2 regions of the Rheinheimera gaetbuli genome follow, and region 1 is predicted to be linked to the other one. Evidence: predicted binding sites of a transcription regulator. Region 1 holds the regulator's gene; the other holds the start of a gene.

What was found. The regulator FliA, encoded in region 1, starts transcription of late flagellar genes. The targets are predictions, from matches to a motif close to GCTAAAGTTNNNNNNNNNNCNGCCGATA.
Region 2: a site for FliA is predicted at 4,983-5,010, ahead of ACYVIC_RS11510 (DUF5610 domain-containing protein). Genes of this name have one in related genera too.

Annotation. Positions count from the first base shown of each region.
Region 1 covers NZ_BAAGTL010000016.1:35,720-45,274, forward strand. Annotated here, with positions in the region: gene flhA (flagellar biosynthesis protein FlhA) at 1-1,181, shown strand, start outside; gene flhF (flagellar biosynthesis protein FlhF) at 1,192-2,577, shown strand; gene ACYVIC_RS12880 (MinD/ParA family protein) at 2,570-3,448, shown strand; gene ACYVIC_RS12885 (RNA polymerase sigma factor FliA) at 3,445-4,164, shown strand; gene cheY (chemotaxis response regulator CheY) at 4,218-4,589, shown strand; gene ACYVIC_RS12895 (protein phosphatase CheZ) at 4,615-5,376, shown strand; gene ACYVIC_RS12900 (chemotaxis protein CheA) at 5,392-7,569, shown strand; gene ACYVIC_RS12905 (protein-glutamate methylesterase/protein-glutamine glutaminase) at 7,582-8,721, shown strand; gene ACYVIC_RS12910 (flagellar motor protein) at 8,714-9,457, shown strand; gene ACYVIC_RS12915 (flagellar motor protein MotB) at 9,461-9,555, shown strand, end outside.
Region 2 covers NZ_BAAGTL010000012.1:191,912-201,466, forward strand. Annotated here, with positions in the region: gene ACYVIC_RS11490 (Nramp family divalent metal transporter) at 42-1,295, shown strand; gene ACYVIC_RS11495 (sugar phosphate nucleotidyltransferase) at 1,300-2,277, opposite strand; gene ACYVIC_RS11500 (DUF3718 domain-containing protein) at 2,406-2,762, opposite strand; gene paeA (polyamine export protein PaeA) at 2,944-4,251, shown strand; gene ACYVIC_RS11510 (DUF5610 domain-containing protein) at 4,281-4,937, opposite strand; gene ACYVIC_RS11515 (MFS transporter) at 5,051-6,280, shown strand; gene ACYVIC_RS11520 (pseudouridine synthase) at 6,224-7,006, opposite strand; gene ACYVIC_RS11525 (RNA polymerase sigma factor) at 7,216-7,731, shown strand; gene ACYVIC_RS11530 (hypothetical protein) at 7,724-8,203, shown strand; gene ACYVIC_RS11535 (DUF4097 family beta strand repeat-containing protein) at 8,214-9,188, shown strand; gene ACYVIC_RS11540 (phosphoribosylaminoimidazolesuccinocarboxamide synthase) at 9,315-9,555, opposite strand, start outside.

The DNA.
Region 1 (9,555 bases):
ATTTTGCCTTTTTATCGCTGGCGGCTCTGGTGGGGGGCGCTGCATATCTACTGCATAAACGCGCAGAACAAACAGCAGCTGAGCTGGTAAATCGAAATACTAAAGACATTGCCCCAGTTGAGAACAATGCTGTTAAAGAAATTGGTTGGGACGACGTGCAAGGTGTTGACACTATTGGCCTTGAAGTGGGTTACCGGCTTATTCCGCTGGTTGATAAAACGCAGGGCGGAGAGTTGCTAAGCCGGATTAAAGGCGTGCGGAAAAAGTTGTCGCAAGAGCTGGGGTTTCTTATCCCCGCTGTACATATTCGCGACAATCTTGACCTGGAGCCTAACAGTTATCGTATGACGTTGATGGGGGTGACAACCGGCGAAGGAGAGCTGCGCCATGACAACGAGCTGGCAATCAATCCAGGGCAGGTCTTCGGTACGGTAAAAGGCCTTGCGACAAAAGATCCGGCTTTTGGCCTGGATGCGGTCTGGATTAACAAAGATCAGCGTGAGCATGCTCAGACGCTAGGTTATACGGTTGTCGATGCTGCTACGGTAGTTGCTACCCATTTAAGCCAGATTTTAACTAACCATGCCGCCAGCTTATTGGGGCATGAAGAAGTGCAGAACCTGCTGGATATGTTGGCGAAACACTCGCCAAAACTGGTTGAAGGTTTGGTGCCTGATACCTTACCTCTGACTGCGGTGGTAAAAGTATTGCAAAACCTGCTGAACGAAGGTGTACCAATTCGTGATATGCGTACGGTAGTGCAAACGTTGGTGGAATATGGTGCCAAGAGTCAGGATGTTGATGTACTGACGGCAGCGTGTCGTATTGCACTGCGCCGTTTGATTGTTCAGGAAGTTGGCGGTAGCCGGCAGGAGATCCCTGTAATTACTTTTGCCCCTGAGCTAGAGCAAATGCTGCACCAGTCGATGCAGGCGGCAGGCAATGACGGTGCCGGTATTGAACCAGGCTTGGCCGACCGCATTCAACAATCATTGCATCAAGCGCATCAAGAGCAAGAACTCAATGGCGACAGCGCTATTTTGTTAACGTCAGGCATATTACGCTCAGTTATGGCACGATTTGTGAAGTACACCATTCCAGGGCTGCGGGTTTTATCTTATCAGGAAATTCCGGATGATAAACAAATTCGTATTGTCAGCGTAATTGGTCAGGCAAGCTAGGAATTAAACTATGAAAATCAAACGCTTTGTTGCAAAAGATATGCGAACCGCACTGCAGGAAGTAAAGGAATTTCTCGGGCCTGACGCCATTATTTTGTCAAATAAGAAAGTTGCTGAGGGTGTTGAGATTGTAGCTGCTATTGACCAGGATGTAGTAACTGCCGACAAAGCAATACCAGTGGCTAAGCCGGCATTGCCGAGGTTTTCTGCCACAGTTGACGACGCTGATAGCGCAGAAGCGCCGGCTGACTCACTAAAAGCCTTGCTGGCAAGGCAGATGATTAAACAGCAGGTGGCTCATCCGCAAAAGCACGCTGCAGTGGCAACAAAAGCGCGGCAGCCACAGCCTGAAGTAAGAGCCGCACAGTTTGAACGTCAAACTTCTGGCGCGACATCCGCTGTCAGCAGCGCGCAATTAAATGAAATAACCAAGCAGCAAGAGCAACAGGCAAAGTTGTTACAGCAGCAAATGGATGCTATGCACAACGAAATGCTGTCTATGCGTCAGTTGTTACAGCATCAGGTGTCAGGTTTGATGTGGCAGGATTTAGCAAGGCGCGAACCGGTGCGGGCGTTGGTGATTGATAACCTGCGCCAGTTAGGGTTATCTGAACAAATGGCAGACCAGCTGGCGTGCTTTATGCCGGAAGATCTAAACAGCAGCGATGCCTGGCAGGCAGCGTTGGAGTTACTGGCTGGACAACTTAGTACTACCAACGATGATATACTGCGTCGCGGCGGCATTATCGCGCTGGTTGGGCCAACCGGCGTTGGCAAAACCACCACTGTGGCTAAGCTGGCGGCTGAGTTCGCCCGGCGCCATGGTGCTGATCAGGTGGCGCTAATTACCACCGACAGTTTTCGCATTGGTGCCTTTGAACAACTTGCCACTTTTGGCCGTATTATTGGCTGCCCGGTGAAGCAAGCAAAAGACAGTAATGAGTTGTCGGTGTTATTGACACAAATGCAGCAACGCAAATTAATCCTGATCGATACCGCGGGCATGAGCCAACGTGATGTACGTTTAGCAGAAAAACTTGCTACGCTGGTTCATAATAGTCGTGTCAAAATAAAAAGTTATCTGGTATTGTCTGCCACTGCACAGGCTAGAGTGATGCAGGAAAGCGTATCTCATTTTAAACGCATTCCGTTGTCAGGTTGTATTTTCACCAAACTTGACGAATGCTTAAGTTTGGGTGAGGTTATTAACGTGGCAGTGCAAAACGCATTGCCTCTTAGCTACTTGACTAACGGCCAGCGTGTACCTGAAGATATAGCTGTTGCCGATGCACAAAGCCTGGTGCAACACGCAGAACAATTACGAATCGCACAAAGTAGTACGGCTCATCAATGGTATCAATATGAAGAGAGCCGGGCGGACGGAACCTATGCATAGTCATGACAATACTGACGATCAAGCCAATGGCCTGAGAAAAATGAATAAGCAGATGGTAAAAGTAATATCAGTTACCGGTGGTAAAGGCGGCGTGGGTAAAACTAACGTTACGCTGAACTTTGCCATGGCGCTATCGCAGTTGGGCAAGCGTGTGTTAGTGCTTGACGCTGATCTGGGGTTGGCCAACTGCGACGTTATGTTAGGCCTTCGGGTCGAAAAAAACTTATCACATGTGTTGTCCGGCGAAGCTGAACTGGATGACATTATTATTGATGGACCTCTGGGCATTAAAATTATTCCCGCAACGTCCGGTTCACAAAACATGACAGAACTAACACCAGCAGAACATGCAGGCTTAATTCGTGCTTTCAGTGAATTGAAAACGCCGGTAGATGTTATGCTGGTTGATACAGCGGCGGGCATTTCAGATATGGTGTTAAGTTTTTCCCGCGCGTCACAGGATGTAATGGTGGTGGTGTGCGATGAGCCTTCCTCGATCACTGATGCGTATGCATTAATGAAAATTCTGAGCCGTGATCACGGTGTAGAAAAATTTAAGATTGTCGCCAACATGGTGCGAAGTTTGAAGGAAGGCCAAGAGCTGTTTAGTAAACTTACCCGGGTAACTGACCGTTTCTTAGATGTCAGTCTGGAGCTGGTAGCTACTATTCCTTATGATGAAAATGTACGTAAAGCGGCGCGAAAGCAAAAAGCTTTTGTTGATGCTTTTCCACGAACGGCTGCCAGCATGGCAATAAAGTCTTTGGCTTTAAAGGCTGTAAAGTGGCCGCTGCCTGCGACAGCTTCAGGCCATCTGGAGTTTTTCCTGGAACAGTTAGTGCAGCCGCAAAGCGATAGAGGTATTGCGTGAATAGCCGGATTGCAGCTTATGGCGGTGTCGACCATATGCAGCAAATGGTCGAACGGCATGCGCCTTTAGTCAAACGCATTGCTTATCATTTACTAGCACGTTTGCCTGCCAGTGTACAGGCAGATGATCTGATTCAATCGGGGATGATAGGTCTGATTGAAGCAGCGAAAAATTTTGACGGTAGCAAAGGAGCCAGTTTTGAAACCTTTGCCGGTATCCGTATTCGGGGAGCTATGCTCGACGAAATGCGTCGTGGCGATTGGACGCCGCGTTCAGTGCATCGTAATGCCAGATTGATAGCTGAGACAATAGCAGAACTCGAAGGTGTGCTGGGGCGGGATGTAAAAGATACAGAAGTTGCTGAAAAACTTGATATCTCTCTGGATGAATACCATCATATGTTAAGTGATATCAGCAGTGGTCGTATTATTGGCATTGAAGATCTTGGTATTTCGCAGGATGTACTGGTAACTTCTGATGACACCGATGCCGATCACTTATATGAAAGTCAGGCAAATGAGGCGTTTCAGCAGGCTCTTGTCAGAACTATCAGTAATTTACCGGAGCGTGAAGCATTAGTGCTTTCGCTGTATTATAATGACGAACTGAATTTGAAAGAGATAGGGGCCGTGCTGAATGTCAGCGAATCCCGCATCAGTCAGATTCATAGTCAGGCCTTGGTCAGATTGAAAGCCAGAATGCAGGATTGGTTGTAACCTATTCTGAGATAAAAAGTTATATCTCGTCGGAGGGGATTTTGGATAAAAACATGAAAATTCTTGTGGTTGATGATTTTTCAACTATGAGACGGATAATAAAAAATCTGTTACGTGATCTTGGCTTTACTAATGTATCTGAAGCAGATGACGGCAGTACAGCTTTACCTATGCTGCAGAATGGTGACTTCGATTTCGTCGTTACTGACTGGAACATGCCCGGGATGCAAGGCATCGACTTACTGCGTGCTATACGCGCTGATGCCAAGCTTAAACACATTCCCGTACTTATGGTAACGGCAGAAGCGAAAAAAGAACAAATTATTGCTGCGGCTCAGGCCGGTGTTAATGGCTATATTGTTAAACCTTTTACCGCAGCCACTCTGCAAGAGAAGTTAGCTAAAGTATTTGAACGGATCGGCTAACCGTAACTGACAAAGGAGCGTTGCTATGTCTGCAATTACGGCGCCGTTGATTTCACTGGAGCAAGCCCGGGAACTGGTGCAGTTGCTGGAGATGGAGCAACACGATGCGGCCAACGAACTGGTGCAGCAGCTTGCTGTGCCGGGCTCTTCTGAACTATTTGCTGAAGTGGGCAAACTGACTCGTCAGTTGCACGATTCATTAAAAAACTTCCAGATTGACCCATCACTGAGCAACTTGCTGGAAGAAGATATCCCTGATGCAAAAAAGCGGCTAAATCATGTCATTGATATGACAGAGCAAGCGGCCAATCGCACCATGGATGCTGTTGAATCCTGCTTACCTATTGCTGACCAACTAACTCAGGGTTTGAACGGTATAGCGCCACAATGGCAAAAACTGATGCAGCGCCAGTTGCAACTTAGCGAATTCAAAACGTTGTGCCACAACCTTGATGGTTTTTTAAACCAGGCCGGTGCAGACACTGCTACGCTTAACTCATTACTAACCGACGTGTTAATGGCGCAGGATTATCAGGATCTAACTGGCCAGATCCTTCGCCGTGTCATTGAGCTGGTGCGTGAAGTAGAAGAAAGCCTGATTGGTCTGCTCACCGCCTTTGGTCAGTCAAGTATGATGATGGCGATGGAAGCGAAGCCTGCTAAACCAGCCAAAAACAAGCCCAAAGCACATGAAGCTGAAGGCCCGATTATTGATGCAGCTGAGCGAGACGATGTGGTTAGTGGTCAGGATGACGTTGATGACTTATTGTCCAGTTTAGGTTTTTAACAGAGGTGTCTTTGCATGAGCTTTGATATGGATGAGGATATACTGCAGGACTTCCTGGTTGAAGCCGGTGAAATTCTTGAATTACTGCAGGAACAGCTGGTAGAGCTGGAGAATAATCCGGACGATGCAAATTTGCTTAATGCGATTTTCCGTGGTTTTCATACTATCAAAGGTGGTGCCGGCTTTCTGTCGCTGGGTGAACTGGTCGATGCTTGCCATGGTGCTGAAAACGTGTTCGATATCCTGCGCACAGGTAAGCGTCGCGTTACACCCGAGCTGATGGATGTCATCTTGCAGTCGCTTGACAGCATTAATGCCATGTTTGTTGAAGTACAAAACCGCCAACCCCTAACACCAGCAGCGACTGAACTATTAGACGCTCTGCATCATTACAGTGAACCTGATACTGGTCAAGCGCCGCCTTCTGTTGCTAAGCCTGAACCTGTTGTAGCACCGGTCGCTGCTGCACCTGCACCTGCACCTGTTTCTGCACCAGGCACTGGTGGTATAGATGAAATAACAGATGATGAATTCGATAACCTAATGGATGAGCTACACGGCAAAAAGGGTGGCCCAACTGCTACGGTTGCCCCTGCTGCTGCGGTTGCAGCCAACGGCGGTAATGACGATATTACCGACGATGAGTTCGAAGCAATTTTAGATCAGTTGCATGGTAAAGGCTCATTTGTTCCGGAAACATCCGTTAGTACAGCCGAGCCCTCGCCGCCAGCTAAGCCGACAACGCCTGCCAGCGCCAAGGCAGCTGATGAAATAGATGATGCTGAATTTGAAGCCTTGTTAGATCAGCTGCATGGCAAAGGTAAAGCGCCGGTAGATATTGCCAAACCAGCTACAGTTGCACCAGCCGCTGCGCCAGCGCCAAAAGCTGCGCCTGCAGCACCGGTAGAAACTAAAGCTGTAGCAGCGCCAGTAGCGCCAGTAGCAGTGGCCGCAGATAAAGCCGCAGCTACACAGCAAGCAGCTCAGGCTGAAACAACAGTCCGGGTTGATACTAAGCGGCTTGACCAGATCATGAATATGGTTGGCGAGCTGGTGTTGGTGCGCAACCGTCTGGTCAGCTTGTCAGGTACAGTTCAAAGCGAAGAAATGAGTAAAGCCATCTCTAACCTGGATGTTGTTACAGCTGATATTCAGGGCGCGGTAATGAAAACGCGAATGCAGCCGATTAAAAAGGTGTTTGGCCGCTTCCCGCGCGTAGTAAGGGATCTGGCGCGTTCGCTGCAAAAAGACATTGAGTTGGTGCTTGAAGGCGAAGAGACAGATCTAGATAAAAATTTAGTTGAAGCTCTGGCCGATCCTTTAGTGCACTTAGTACGAAACTCTGTTGACCACGGCATTGAGATGCCTGAAATCAGGCAAAAAGCTGGTAAAAAACGTACCGGTACTGTCAAGCTCGCCGCGGCGCAGGCAGGTGACCATATTTTGCTGACTATCCATGATGATGGCGCTGGTATGGATCCGGAAAAGTTAAAAGGTATCGCTATCAAACGTGGCATTCTAGATACCGATGCAGCAGCCCGAATGTCAGATACTGAAGCATTTAACCTGATTTTTGCCCCGGGTTTCTCTACAAAAGAACAGATTTCGGATATCTCCGGCCGCGGTGTTGGCATGGATGTGGTAAAAACTAAGATCACTCAGCTGAACGGTACTGTGCATATTCACTCGAAAATGGGTGAGGGCACCTTGCTTGAAATAAAGGTGCCGCTGACATTAGCCATTCTGCCGACGTTGATGGTGGTGGTTGGTCAGCAAACCTTTGCATTGCCATTGGCTGGGGTTAGTGAAATATTCCATTTGGATTTAGACAAAACTAATGTTGTAGACGGTCAGCTTACGGTGATTGTACGTGAAAAAGCTATACCGCTGTTTTTCCTGGAGCATTGGCTGGTTAAAGGCTCTGATAAACAGCGTCGCCGTGGCCAGGGTCATGTGGTTATCGTGCAAATTGGTACCCAGCAGGTTGGTTTTGTGGTTGACTCGCTGATAGGCCAGGAAGAGGTGGTAATAAAACCTCTGGATGCGCTATTGCAAGGCACACCAGGTATGGCTGGTGCAACGATTACCTCAGATGGTGGTATTGCATTGATCCTTGATGTACCAAACTTACTGAAACACTACGCGAAGAAATCAAAAATTAAATTTGATCGCTTCAACAAAATAAACGCCTAAAGAGAGAATTATATGGCGATTAAGGTGTTAGTGGTTGACGACTCGAGTTTTTTTCGCCGCCGCCTGACAGAGATCCTGACTAAAGATGGCGATATTGAGTTAGTCGATACTGCAGTGAATGGCCAGGAAGCTGTCGATAAGGCATTAGCATTAAAGCCAGACGTGATTACTATGGATGTTGAGATGCCCGTGCTTGATGGTATCTCTGCCGTACGGCAAATTATGCAGCAACAGCGTATTCCTATTTTAATGTTTTCGTCGTTGACGCATGAAGGCGCTAAGGCAACGTTAGATGCTCTTGAAGCAGGAGCTGTCGATTTTTTGCCAAAAAAATTTGAAGATATCGCCCGCGATAAAGACGAAGCAGGGCAAATGCTGCGTGACAGGGTCCGGGCCGTAGCGCGAAAGCGACAGCTTGGTCGGCCAACATTTAGTAGCGGGCTTAGCAGCAGACCTGACACAGTTGCAGCTAGACTTGCAGAGCGCCCGGCGTTAACCCGCAGCAACTTTGAGCGTCCAAAATTAAGCGAGCGTGTTGCAGCACCTGGTGCTCGTTTTCAGCCTAGTGGTAAAAATTATAAATTGGTGGCTATTGGCACCTCTACCGGAGGGCCGGTTGCACTGCAGCGAATTATTACTGCCTTGCCAGCAGACTTCCCACTGCCCATTGTTTTGATCCAGCACATGCCGGCAGCCTTTACCGGCGCCTTTGCTCAACGTCTGAACTCATTGGCTAAAGTTGAGGTACGTGAAGCGCAGGACAACGATGTGTTGCGTCCCGGCGTGGCTTATCTGGCCCCTGGTGGTAAGCAAATGTTAATTGAAGGCAGCGAACGTGAAGCCAGGCTGCGCATCAAAGAAGACGACTCTGCACGTATTACCTTTAAACCCAGTGTTGATATTACGTTTGCTACTGCAGCCAAAGTTTATGCCGATAAAGTATTAGCAATAGTGTTAACCGGTATGGGAGCTGATGGTCGTGAAGGTGCGCGGTTGTTAAAGCAGCATGGGGCGCGAATCTGGGCGCAGGACGAAGCAAGCTGTGTGGTATATGGTATGCCTCAGGCCATTGCAGCCGCGGGTTTAATGGATGTAGAGGTTAGCCTCAACGAAGTGGCAACTAAGTTAATCGCGGAAGTGGCGCATGGATAAACTTGCCATCAGTGGCTTTCTGCTGGCAGTTTTTGCTGTCGCCGGTGGCTTTATGATGGAAGGTGGCACTCTGTCGACGCTGCTGCATTTCCCGGCTTTTTTAATTGTTACCGGCGGTACTATTGGCGCCGTGATGCTGCAAACACCGCTTAATCAGTTTGTACTTGGGATGAAAATGTTGCCCTGGGTAGTTCGGCCAGCACAATTACCGTTACAACATACGGTAGAGCGAATTGTGCACTGGGGTACAGCTGCACGTACTACCGGCTTTTTAGCGTTGGAGAACGATGCCCTTGCAGAACCAGATGCTTTTTTACATCGTGGACTTAATTTACTCGTCGATGGTGTAGAGCCTAAGGTATTGCAAGACACACTGGATGCGGAACTAACGCTGGAGCGGGAACGGCTGCTGCGTGGCGCGCGTATTTTTGAAGCGATGGGTGGCTATAGTCCAACTATAGGCATCGTCGGTGCTGTACTGGGGCTTATTCAGGCAATGGCCAATATTTCAGAACCTGAATTGCTTGGCTTGGGTATTGCCACGGCTTTTGTTGCGACAATTTATGGTGTTGGCTTTGCCAATTTGCTGTTTATTCCCATTGGCAATAAATTACAAAGTCTGGTGCATCAACGTACTCTGTATCATGAGTTAATTGTTGAGGGGCTGGTATCAATAGCCCATGGTGAAAACCCGCGCAATATTGAACGTAAGCTGGCAGCTTACCATTCGGGATAGCTAATGTACCGGCATAAGCAGCGGCATAAGCATGTAGAACACGAGCAGCTGGATCGCTGGTTAGTATCCTATGCAGATTACATGACATTAATGTTTGC
Region 2 (9,555 bases), on a different contig from region 1:
TATGTTAAGGTAGCGCCATGCTTCCATGTTAACCACTTCTAATGACAACAAAAACCTTCAGTTTTGGTCCGGCAACCTTAGTCACCGCCGCTTTTATTGGCCCCGGCACGGTCATTACCGCATCATTGGCCGGCGCTAACTATGGTTATGCACTGTTATGGGCGCTGCTGTTTTCCGTACTTGCTACTATGGTGTTGCAGGAAATGGCCGCCAGGCTGGGTATTGTCACCGGCCGTGGTTTGGGAGAGAACCTGCGTACGCTGGTGAGTGCGCCGCTGCTGCGTTGGCCGCTGTTACTGTTGGTTATTGCGGCTATTGTTGTAGGTAACAGCGCTTATCAGGCCGGCAATATCAGCGGGGCAGCTCTGGGTGCTGCTGCATTATTTGGTGATATTAAGCTGCTGCAGCCTGGGCAACTTTTAAGTACGGTTAATCTGTGGCCGCTTGTGTTTGGTGCTGTTGCTGCAACAGTGTTGTGGTTTGGCCAATACAAATGGATTGAGCGATGCCTGATTGTACTGGTGCTGCTGATGAGCCTGGCGTTTATTGGTACTATGCTGCTTACTAAACCCGATTTGCTGGCGCTGCTTCGCGGCGCTGTTTGGCCACAGCTGCCGGATGGTGCCATGTTGACGGTTGTAGCCCTGATTGGTACTACCGTGGTGCCGTATTCTTTGTTTTTGCATGCCGCCAGTGCGGCGCAAAAATGGCCGAAAAGCCAAATTGATACTGCAGCAGCGCTTAGCGCCTCACGTGCAGACATCGCTGTGGCTATTCCGCTTGGCGGCATTATCTCCATTGCGATAGTGTCTACGGCTGCGGCGGCTTTTTTTGGCAGCAACCAGCAGTTAGAGAATGTCTCGCAACTGGCGCAAAGTCTAACACCGTTATTTGGCAGCGCTGCTACCTGGTGCCTTGCCTTGGGGCTAGTGGCGGCCGGATTATCCTCTGCGATAACGGCTCCGCTGGCAGCAGCCTATGCGCTGGCGGGGATTATGGGCAAGCCTATTGATCTTAATCAGGTTTTATTTCGTGTCACCTGGCTGACTATTATCATCATTGGCGTACTGTTATCCTCGCTTGGCATTCGGCCGCTAAGTGTGATCTGGTTTGCGCAGGTAGCCAACGGCATTTTACTGCCACTGATTTGTTTGTGTTTGCTATTAGCCATGAATCACAGCGTACTGGCAGCTTATAAAAACAGCCGCTGGCAGAATGTGCTCGGCGTAGCAGTGCTGCTAATTAGCCTGTTACTGAGTGGCCGTAGCCTGGCACTGGCTTTTGCCTTAATTTAAGCTGTTAACAGTACAAAGCATGCTGATATTTCGCCGGTGCCAGTGGCGTAGTGGCACTGAGCCAGGCATAGCGGTGTTTGTGCAGTGCTATTCCAACCTGGCCAATACGCTCACTACAACTGCGGCGGCCCAGTATTGGCCACTGCTGTTTACCACCCGCCAGCCAGTCTGCGTGGCTTAGTACGTCGAGCTTGGTGGCAAAGTAGCTGTTTAAAGTTCCCACATCGCGCCAGTAATGCGGCAGGCTTTGTTCGCCTGGCAATGTGTTGTTGCTAAAATCATATACGCAGGCCCGGCCAGTGTTTATAAGCTGCGGTATAATATGGCAGCCAAAATCGACATGTTGGCCAGGTGTTATGCTATTAAGTGCTTGCTCCAGTGCTTTGGTGCTAAACAAATAATTGCCCATAGACACCAGGGCATATCCGGGGCGCTTTGGTATTTGCGGCACCTCGCTTTGTGGCTTTTCAATAAAACCCTGAATACAATTATTAGCATCGACAATAAACACACCAAACTGGCGTGCTTGCTCAACCGGCACTGCAACTGCTGCTACGGTTAAATCTGCCTGTTGCTGCTGGTGAAACTGCAGCATCTGACGATAATCCATTTTATAGATGTGGTCGGCGCTGAGCACGGCGACATGTTCTGGCTGATAATCACGGATTATATTGAGCTCGCGAGCTACTGCCCCTGCAGTACCGATATTCAGCGTCGCAGGCGCCTGGCAGCACGTTAAACTGCCATGTTGTTTAAAGCGTGCCAGCCAGTGCCGCTTTATATGGTTGTGTAAACGATGTGGCTGATACTGCGTTAATACCAGCAGATGATGGAAGCCTGAATGCAACAGATTGCTAAGAACGAAGTCAACAATACGGCGGCGAAACACAAAATTTAGTGCCGGTTTCGCTTGGTTTAACGTTAAGGGTTGCAACCGTTTACCGGCGCCACCCGCTAAAATAACACTCAGTACTGTACTCATGTTGTACCTCTACCAAGTAGGGAAGTAGGTCGTTAAATGTACAACAAGTGCAGATTTACGGTTTGATATGTATCAAATGAAAACTTGATATCGCTGTAGCGCCTGCTCAGGCGCTACAGCGAGTCAGGTTATTGGCCGATACGGGCACGAATTTCATTTACTAAGGGTGAGGCTTCAAAACCATTGCTACTTGCCCAGGCTGGGTAGTCAAACTCTGCCAGGGTTTTCGCTGGCATTTGTTTAACAATAAAGGTACCCGATTCATAGGCATCGCTGCGAATAGCAAATTGCAGCATATTTTCGTTATTGCATTTTACGCTGTCATAAATATTGCGCACGTTTAACTTGTTATCCGTTAGCATCTTGCGCAGCTGATTGCGGTTGTCATCTTTGATATAGCCACAGATGCTGGCGGCTAATTGATCATTAGCAATGGCAGGCATGCTCAGCAGCAGCGCCACGACAGGAACTAACAGTTTTTTCATAACCCCTCCACGGGTTTCTTTAGGATCGGCTGAAGTATAGCTGCAGTAAAGTAAACTGGCATTAGCAGGCTGAAAAATTCCTTTGAATATTTTCAGCAGCTTAGCATTTTTCTTCATCTAACAACGCTATACTGCGCAAGTATAAATATGCTGTGCAACAGACAATCAGGCCGGAGCCGCTATGACCACGCTGGAATATATATTACTGATGTTATTACTGGTCAGCGCCAGTGCGTTTTTTTCGGTATCAGAGATAGCATTGGCTGCATCACGTAAAATGCGTTTACGTTTACTGGCGTCAGAGGGTAACCTTAACGCAGAAAAAGTGTTGGCGCTGCAAGAACACCCGGGCAACTTTTTTACGGTTGTACAAATTGGTTTGAATGCGGTAGCCATTTTAGGCGGTATTTTGGGTGAGTCGGCGTTTACACCTTATTTTAATAGTTTGCTGGCGGTGTTTTTTACTGGCAGCTGGCTGCCGTCGTTAGCGTTTGCTATATCGGTATTTTTTGTCACCTCGCTGTTTATTCTGTTTGCCGATTTGATGCCAAAGCGGCTTGCGATGATTGCGCCTGAGACCATAGCGCTAAAAGTGGTCACACCAATGCTGTTTTTGATCACTTTTCTTAAACCCTTTGTCTGGCTGTTTAACGGTTTGGCTAATGTCTGCTTTAGCTTGTTTAAAGTACCTACCATGCGCAAAGACGATATTACGCCGGAAGATATTATCGCCATGATGGAGGCAGGTGCCCAGGCTGGCGTATTGCAGGAGCACGAGCATCAGTTACTGGAAAACGTGTTTGACATGGAATCCCGCACTGTAACGTCAGCGATGACGGCGCGCGAAAGCCTGATATTTTTCCCGTTAAATGAGTCACAAGACAATATTAAATCAAAGTTGGCTGAGCATCCGCATGCCAAGTTTCTGGTGGTTGATGGCGTGCTGGATAAGGTGGTGGGCTATGTTGATACCCGCGATATTTTGCTACAGGTGTTGCATGATCAGCCAATATCTCTGAAAAAAGAGGGCATAGTACGGGCGCCGCTAATTATTCCGGATACGCTGTCGTTATATGAGGTGCTGGAGCACTTTAAATCGGCAGGGGTCGATTTTGCCATTATCATGAACGAATACGCCTTGGTGGTGGGTATTATTACGCTAAAGGATGTAATGAGTATCGTAATGGGAGAGTTGGTAAGCTCTGAAGAGGATCAAATAGTAGCACGCGATGCTAATTCCTGGCTGGTTGAGGGCTTAACACCGCTACAGGATGTTATGCGGGTATTGGACATCAGTAGTTTTCCTGATGCGGAAAACTACGAAACCATCGCCGGTTTTATGATGTATACGCTGCGCAAAATTCCAAAGCGGACTGATTTTGTATTACACAGCGGCTATAAGTTCGAAGTGGTTGATATTGACAGCTATAAAATTGATCAGCTACTGGTCACCCGCATATCGGCAATTGAACCGGCAGATAAGCAGTAGCTTGACTGATAGTCGTTTTAAAAAGACTGTCAGCCGTTTTCTTTATTGTCATTGTCAGAGCTGTTATTGCCTGTGCTGACATTGTCGTCGGCTGGTGGGTTCGCCGCCAGTTCGAGCATTTTTTGCCGAAAGTTGGCCAAGCCCTGAGTCACTAAATCGTAGGTGCTGTTTACGCCGGTTTCTATGTCACCCTCGAAAACTTTAAGGCTTTTCAGAATATCTTTAGCGTCGCTAAAGCCTTTCTCCACTCCGGGCGTTATCAGCGCCATAAAATTGTCCAGAGTTTGCTCTTCTGTTTCAGCAGCGGCCAGTTCCTTATAACGGCTGTAAAACGCAGTGGCAAACGCGACAATGCGATCAGCCGTGGCTTCGGGTGAGGTGTCGATACCCGAGTCGTAGACTTTTTGCGCGGCATTTTCACCCAGTACCGGTGCTAATTCGGCGTTTATGCCCTCGAGAGCGGTTTTGTATAACAAGCTTAGGGTATCATTATTGCTGCGCAGCGATACCTGTTCATTGGCGCGCAGTATGGCAACATTTTGTGCTTGTTTTGCCTGGGCGGCGGCACTTTTGCCGCTGGTTTGGCCGGCAGTGGTATCGGTTTTAGCGGTATCTGCTTTTGTTGCACTATTGCCTTGCCTGGTATTGCCGACGGCAGCTGCATTGTTACCTGGTATTATGGCCATGAGTGAGCTCCTGAAATAGTCGCTTTAGTATAGTCTGTAGCAGGTTATCGGCGGTGCTTAGTTAAACTTTAGCTGTTTTTTGTTGCTCGTCTGGGCCGGCAAATCGTTTTATAATGGCGCCTTCCTTCGTCGTTGGGCTGCTGGCTTTGATTGATTATAAAACCGCTGCTTTTTATCGCTCTGCTTTTGCCTTATGTTTAGCGGCTGTGGTGGTATTTGCTAACTTACATCTGCTACAACCTTTGTTACCTCAGCTCAGTCGCGAGTTTGGCCTGACACCACTACAAGCCAGCTGGGCTTACACTGCGGGCACACTGTGTTTGGGCGTATCATTGCTGGTTTATGCGGCGTTGTCCGATGCCTGGGGCCGGAAAAATCTGCTTTTGCTTACCCTGACAGGTATGACACTAAGTACGCTGGCGCTGACTCAGGTAGACAGCTTTAGCGCCCTGGTATTCTGGCGGGCCGTGCAGGGTATATTTCTTGGCGGTTTACCGGCTATTGCCATTGCCTGGATGGGCGAAACCTATAGCAAGCCAGCCATGGTCGCGGCTGTCGGTTTTTATATCAGTGCTAATTCGTTAGGCGGGATCAGCGGCCGGCTAATGGCCGGCGCTCTGGCAGATCTTGGCCACTGGCAATGGGCATTTTGGCCGGTTGCGTTGCTCGGTGTATTAAGTTGTTACTTTATCTGGCGCTATTTGCCGGCGAGCAAGACCTTTGTTGCTAAACCATTTAGTTTGCGCCAGGCCTGCGTTGACAACTGGTTTCATCTGCGCCGGCCGCTGTTGTTGTTAACCTACCTTATTGGTGGGTTAAACTTTTTTATTTTCCTAAACCAGTACACCTATATTGGCTTTGTGCTGGCAGATGCCCCTTACAGCCTGTCCAGTTTTTGGATTGGCCTGTTGTTTATTACTTACTTTACAGGCACCTTCGGCTCAGCTATTTCCGGCCGCGTGGCGCAGCAGCTGCCCGTGCCACTAGGTATGGCGCTGGGTGTGATCATACTCATTTTGGGCACGTTAATAACGCTTAGCTCCAGTCTGTGGTTAATCGTGCTGGGGTTTTTTATCAATGCGTTTGGCTTTTTTCTTACCCATTCGCTGGCCAGTAGCTGGGTTAACCAATGCGCCAGCCGCGCCAAAGCCAGCGCCAGTGCATTGTATCTGGTGTTTTACTATGTTGGCGCCAGCAGCGGAGGCCTGTATTTGCAGCCGTTCTGGCAATGGCTCAACTGGCACGGCGTGGTAGTGGGGGCCTTGTTAATGTATGGCGTAACCTTGCTATTGTGTTTGTGGCTTTGGCTGCGCGTTAAGGCGCTGAAGGCCAGTCAGCTCTGATGGTGTTAGTGGCCGGTAGGCACCGCTGGGTAAGTCAGCCAATTGCAGTGTGCCCAGCGCCACACGTTTAAGCGATGTTACGCGATAGCCTAAGGTCTTACACATGTAGCGAATTTGCCGGTGTTGGCCCTCAGTCAGCACAATTTGAAATTGCGCAGCGCCACTGGCACTAACCTGGCAAGGCCTGGAGCTGTAACTTTTTGTTCCCAGTGTCCAGCTTACTCCTGCCGCCATTTGTTGCACAAAAGCGGTATTGATCGCTTTGTCGGTGTCGACGATATAGGTTTTGTTGTGATAGTGATCCGGGTGCATAAGCTGTTGGCTCAGGATGCCGTCATTAGTTAGCAGCAGCAAGCCGCTGGAGTCTTTATCCAACCGTCCTACGGCAAATAAACGCTGCGGTAACTGCATTAACACATGATAAAGGCTGGCCGGATCGTCCGGCCTGTTGTTGCAGTCTACGCCAATGGGTTTGTGATACAGCCAGTATTGTCGTTGTGCAGCTACCGGCAACGGCTGCTGGCCGATACTGATTTGATCAGTTTCACCAACCAGGTCGGTGTGCTTACCCGGCTTACCATTAATGCTGACAACGCCCGCGCTAATTAAGCGTTCTGCAGCGCGGCGCGAGCACCAGCCACAATGCGCTATCCACTTTGCCAGACGTTGCCTTGAGATCAGATTGATGTTATCTGCCATTAATATTCTAATTTCTGCCTGTTTCATTAAATTGTCTCCGGCATGTAACACAAATGACACAGGGTGCCCGCATACTTGCGCCTGTTCTACCTTCCTTCCTGGATTATATCTCACTAGTTAGTGACGGGAGCTTGCTCCCGTTTTTTCTTTTTTAAAAAAAATATCTGTGCTTTAAACCTTTGGCAGTACGCTATCGACTAATCAGTCAAACAATACAATAAAAGGCTATAGGGTTGATGGAGCTTGCAGCGGCAATCGATGCGGCGAAAGAGGGCGATAAGCTCGCCTTTAAAGTGCTGTATCAGCAGTTTATTGGCCGGGTGTATGCCATTTGTTTGCGGCTGTTGGCAAACCGGCAAAAAGCCGAAGAAGCCAGTCAGGATATTTTTTTAAAAGTCTGGCAGCAGTTACCAACGTTTCGCGGTGACAGCAGTTTTACCACCTGGCTGCACAGCATTGCCACCCGCACGGCGATAGATATCTGGCGTCAGGAAAAATATCTACGCCTGACCGACAGCAGCGATGAGCTGGAACTGACAGAACAAACGGTGCCCTGCCACAGTTTGCAGGCACCGTTAGAGCACGCCATAGTGCGCTTACCGCATCAGGCCAGAGCCGTATTTGTGTTGTTTGCCATCGAGGGGTATGGGCACCGTGAAATAGCTGCCATGTTGGGTATAGCCGAAGGCACGTCAAAGGCACAGTATCACCGGGCCAGACAATTATTACAGGAGTGGTTAGCCGATGAATGAATATCAGTTAGATGACGCTATCCGCAGTTTAAATAACAACATCGCGCCAGAGCGCGAGCTGTGGACCGATATTGTTAGCCGTCTGCCGGATCGCAGACCGGCCAGGCCGCCACTGGGTTACTGGGCCAGTGCAGCGGCGTTGCTGTTAGTGGGGCTGATTGGCTGGCAGTTGGCCATGTTGCCGGCAGGTTCGCAGCGCTCGGCAGCGATGCCGACGGCGGAGCTGGTGCTACTGCAGGTATATGAGCAACAAAAAAACCAGCAGTTGGCACAAATGGTTGCTGTTGCCGAGGGTTTCGATAACTGGCAGTTGCAACTGCAAATTTGGGATCAGGCCATCGCCCAGGTGCGCCAGGCCTTACAGTTTTATCCGGATGAACCGCAGCTGTTAGCGCAGTTGCAAAGCTTATATCAACAGCAGCTGTCGTATATTCAGCGGGCGACACTGCAACATCATTCAGTAATCAGTTAGGAGCAACACTATGAATAAATTAACAAAAACATGGGTAGTCAGTGTCGCAGCACTACTGCTGTTGCAGGTAATTCCTGTGGCATATGCCGACCAGCGCGACAGCGTAAACGAAAGCCGCGCCGTGGCCGCCAATGAAAAAATTTATATAGAGGTAATGAGCGGTGAGATAACCATTAAAGCCTCTGACAGCAACCAGTTTAAAATAAGCGGCAAACTTGATGAAAAGGCCACCGGCTATACGCTGGAATCAAAAGGCGGCTTTACCCGCTTTGAGATGACCATGCCACGTCAGGTGAATTATCGCGGCAGCGAGAAATCCAGTGGCGCTGATTTGCGTGTTGAGGTACCCAGTGGCAGTAGCATCGAGTTTAAAGGCGTAAACAGTGATGTAAGCCTGCAGGGTATTACCGGCGGCAGTAAAATCAGTACGGTAAACGGCAACATTGCTGCAGCCAACCTGTCAACCCTGGTACACTTAAACACCGTAAACGGCGAGATAGGCAGCAAAGACAACAGCGGCCAAATTGAACTGAGCTCGGTAAATGGCGAAATTATTGACGTTGGCTCATCCGGCCGGCTGAATTACAGTGTGGTAAATGGCAAAATTAAAGCCCGAACCAGCGCCGAAGAAGTGAGCGTAAGTACAGTAAATGGTGATGCCGAGTTAAAAATGACCAACACACAAGGTTTAAAACTGAGCACAGTAAATGGCGAAATTGAAGCCGAACTGGCCAATTCTGCCAACCCGCGCATCAGTGGTAGTAGTGTGAGCGGTGATATTGAGTTAAAACTGGATAGCAGTACCAGTGCCCGTTTCGATATTAAAGCCTCTGCCGGTGGTAGCATTAAAAACAAACTGAGCAATGATAAAGCCAGCAAAGCCAAATATGGCCCGGCGCGCAGCCTGCAATTTACCCTGGGCAGCGGTGATGGCAGTGTAGAGCTAAGCACCGTAAGCGGTGATGTCGAGCTGGATAAGCTGTAAGCGGGAAAATACCTATGGTATTTCTGTTAGCAAAAAGGCCGCGCAAGCGGCTTTTTTTGTAAGCGGTGCATTAATAATCAGATGAAGATTGTTGTTTTAGCAGTTTAGTGCGGCTTGCCTGGCTATTTATTGCGCTATCAGGCCGTAGTCTTTGTCCAGCACACTGATAATTTCTGCTTTAGGATCGGCAGACAAGGTTATTTTATGGCCAACCACTTTTTCTGCGATGCCTAAATAAGTGCGCGAGATATCCATCATCACCTCTGTCGGCAGTGCATTGTCGCGTGCCAAGGCTGCGCGCTCTGGCATGCGGTCTTTATTCAGCAGAATATCCGGCTCGGGGAAGTGGTTTAGCAGCCATTGCCTG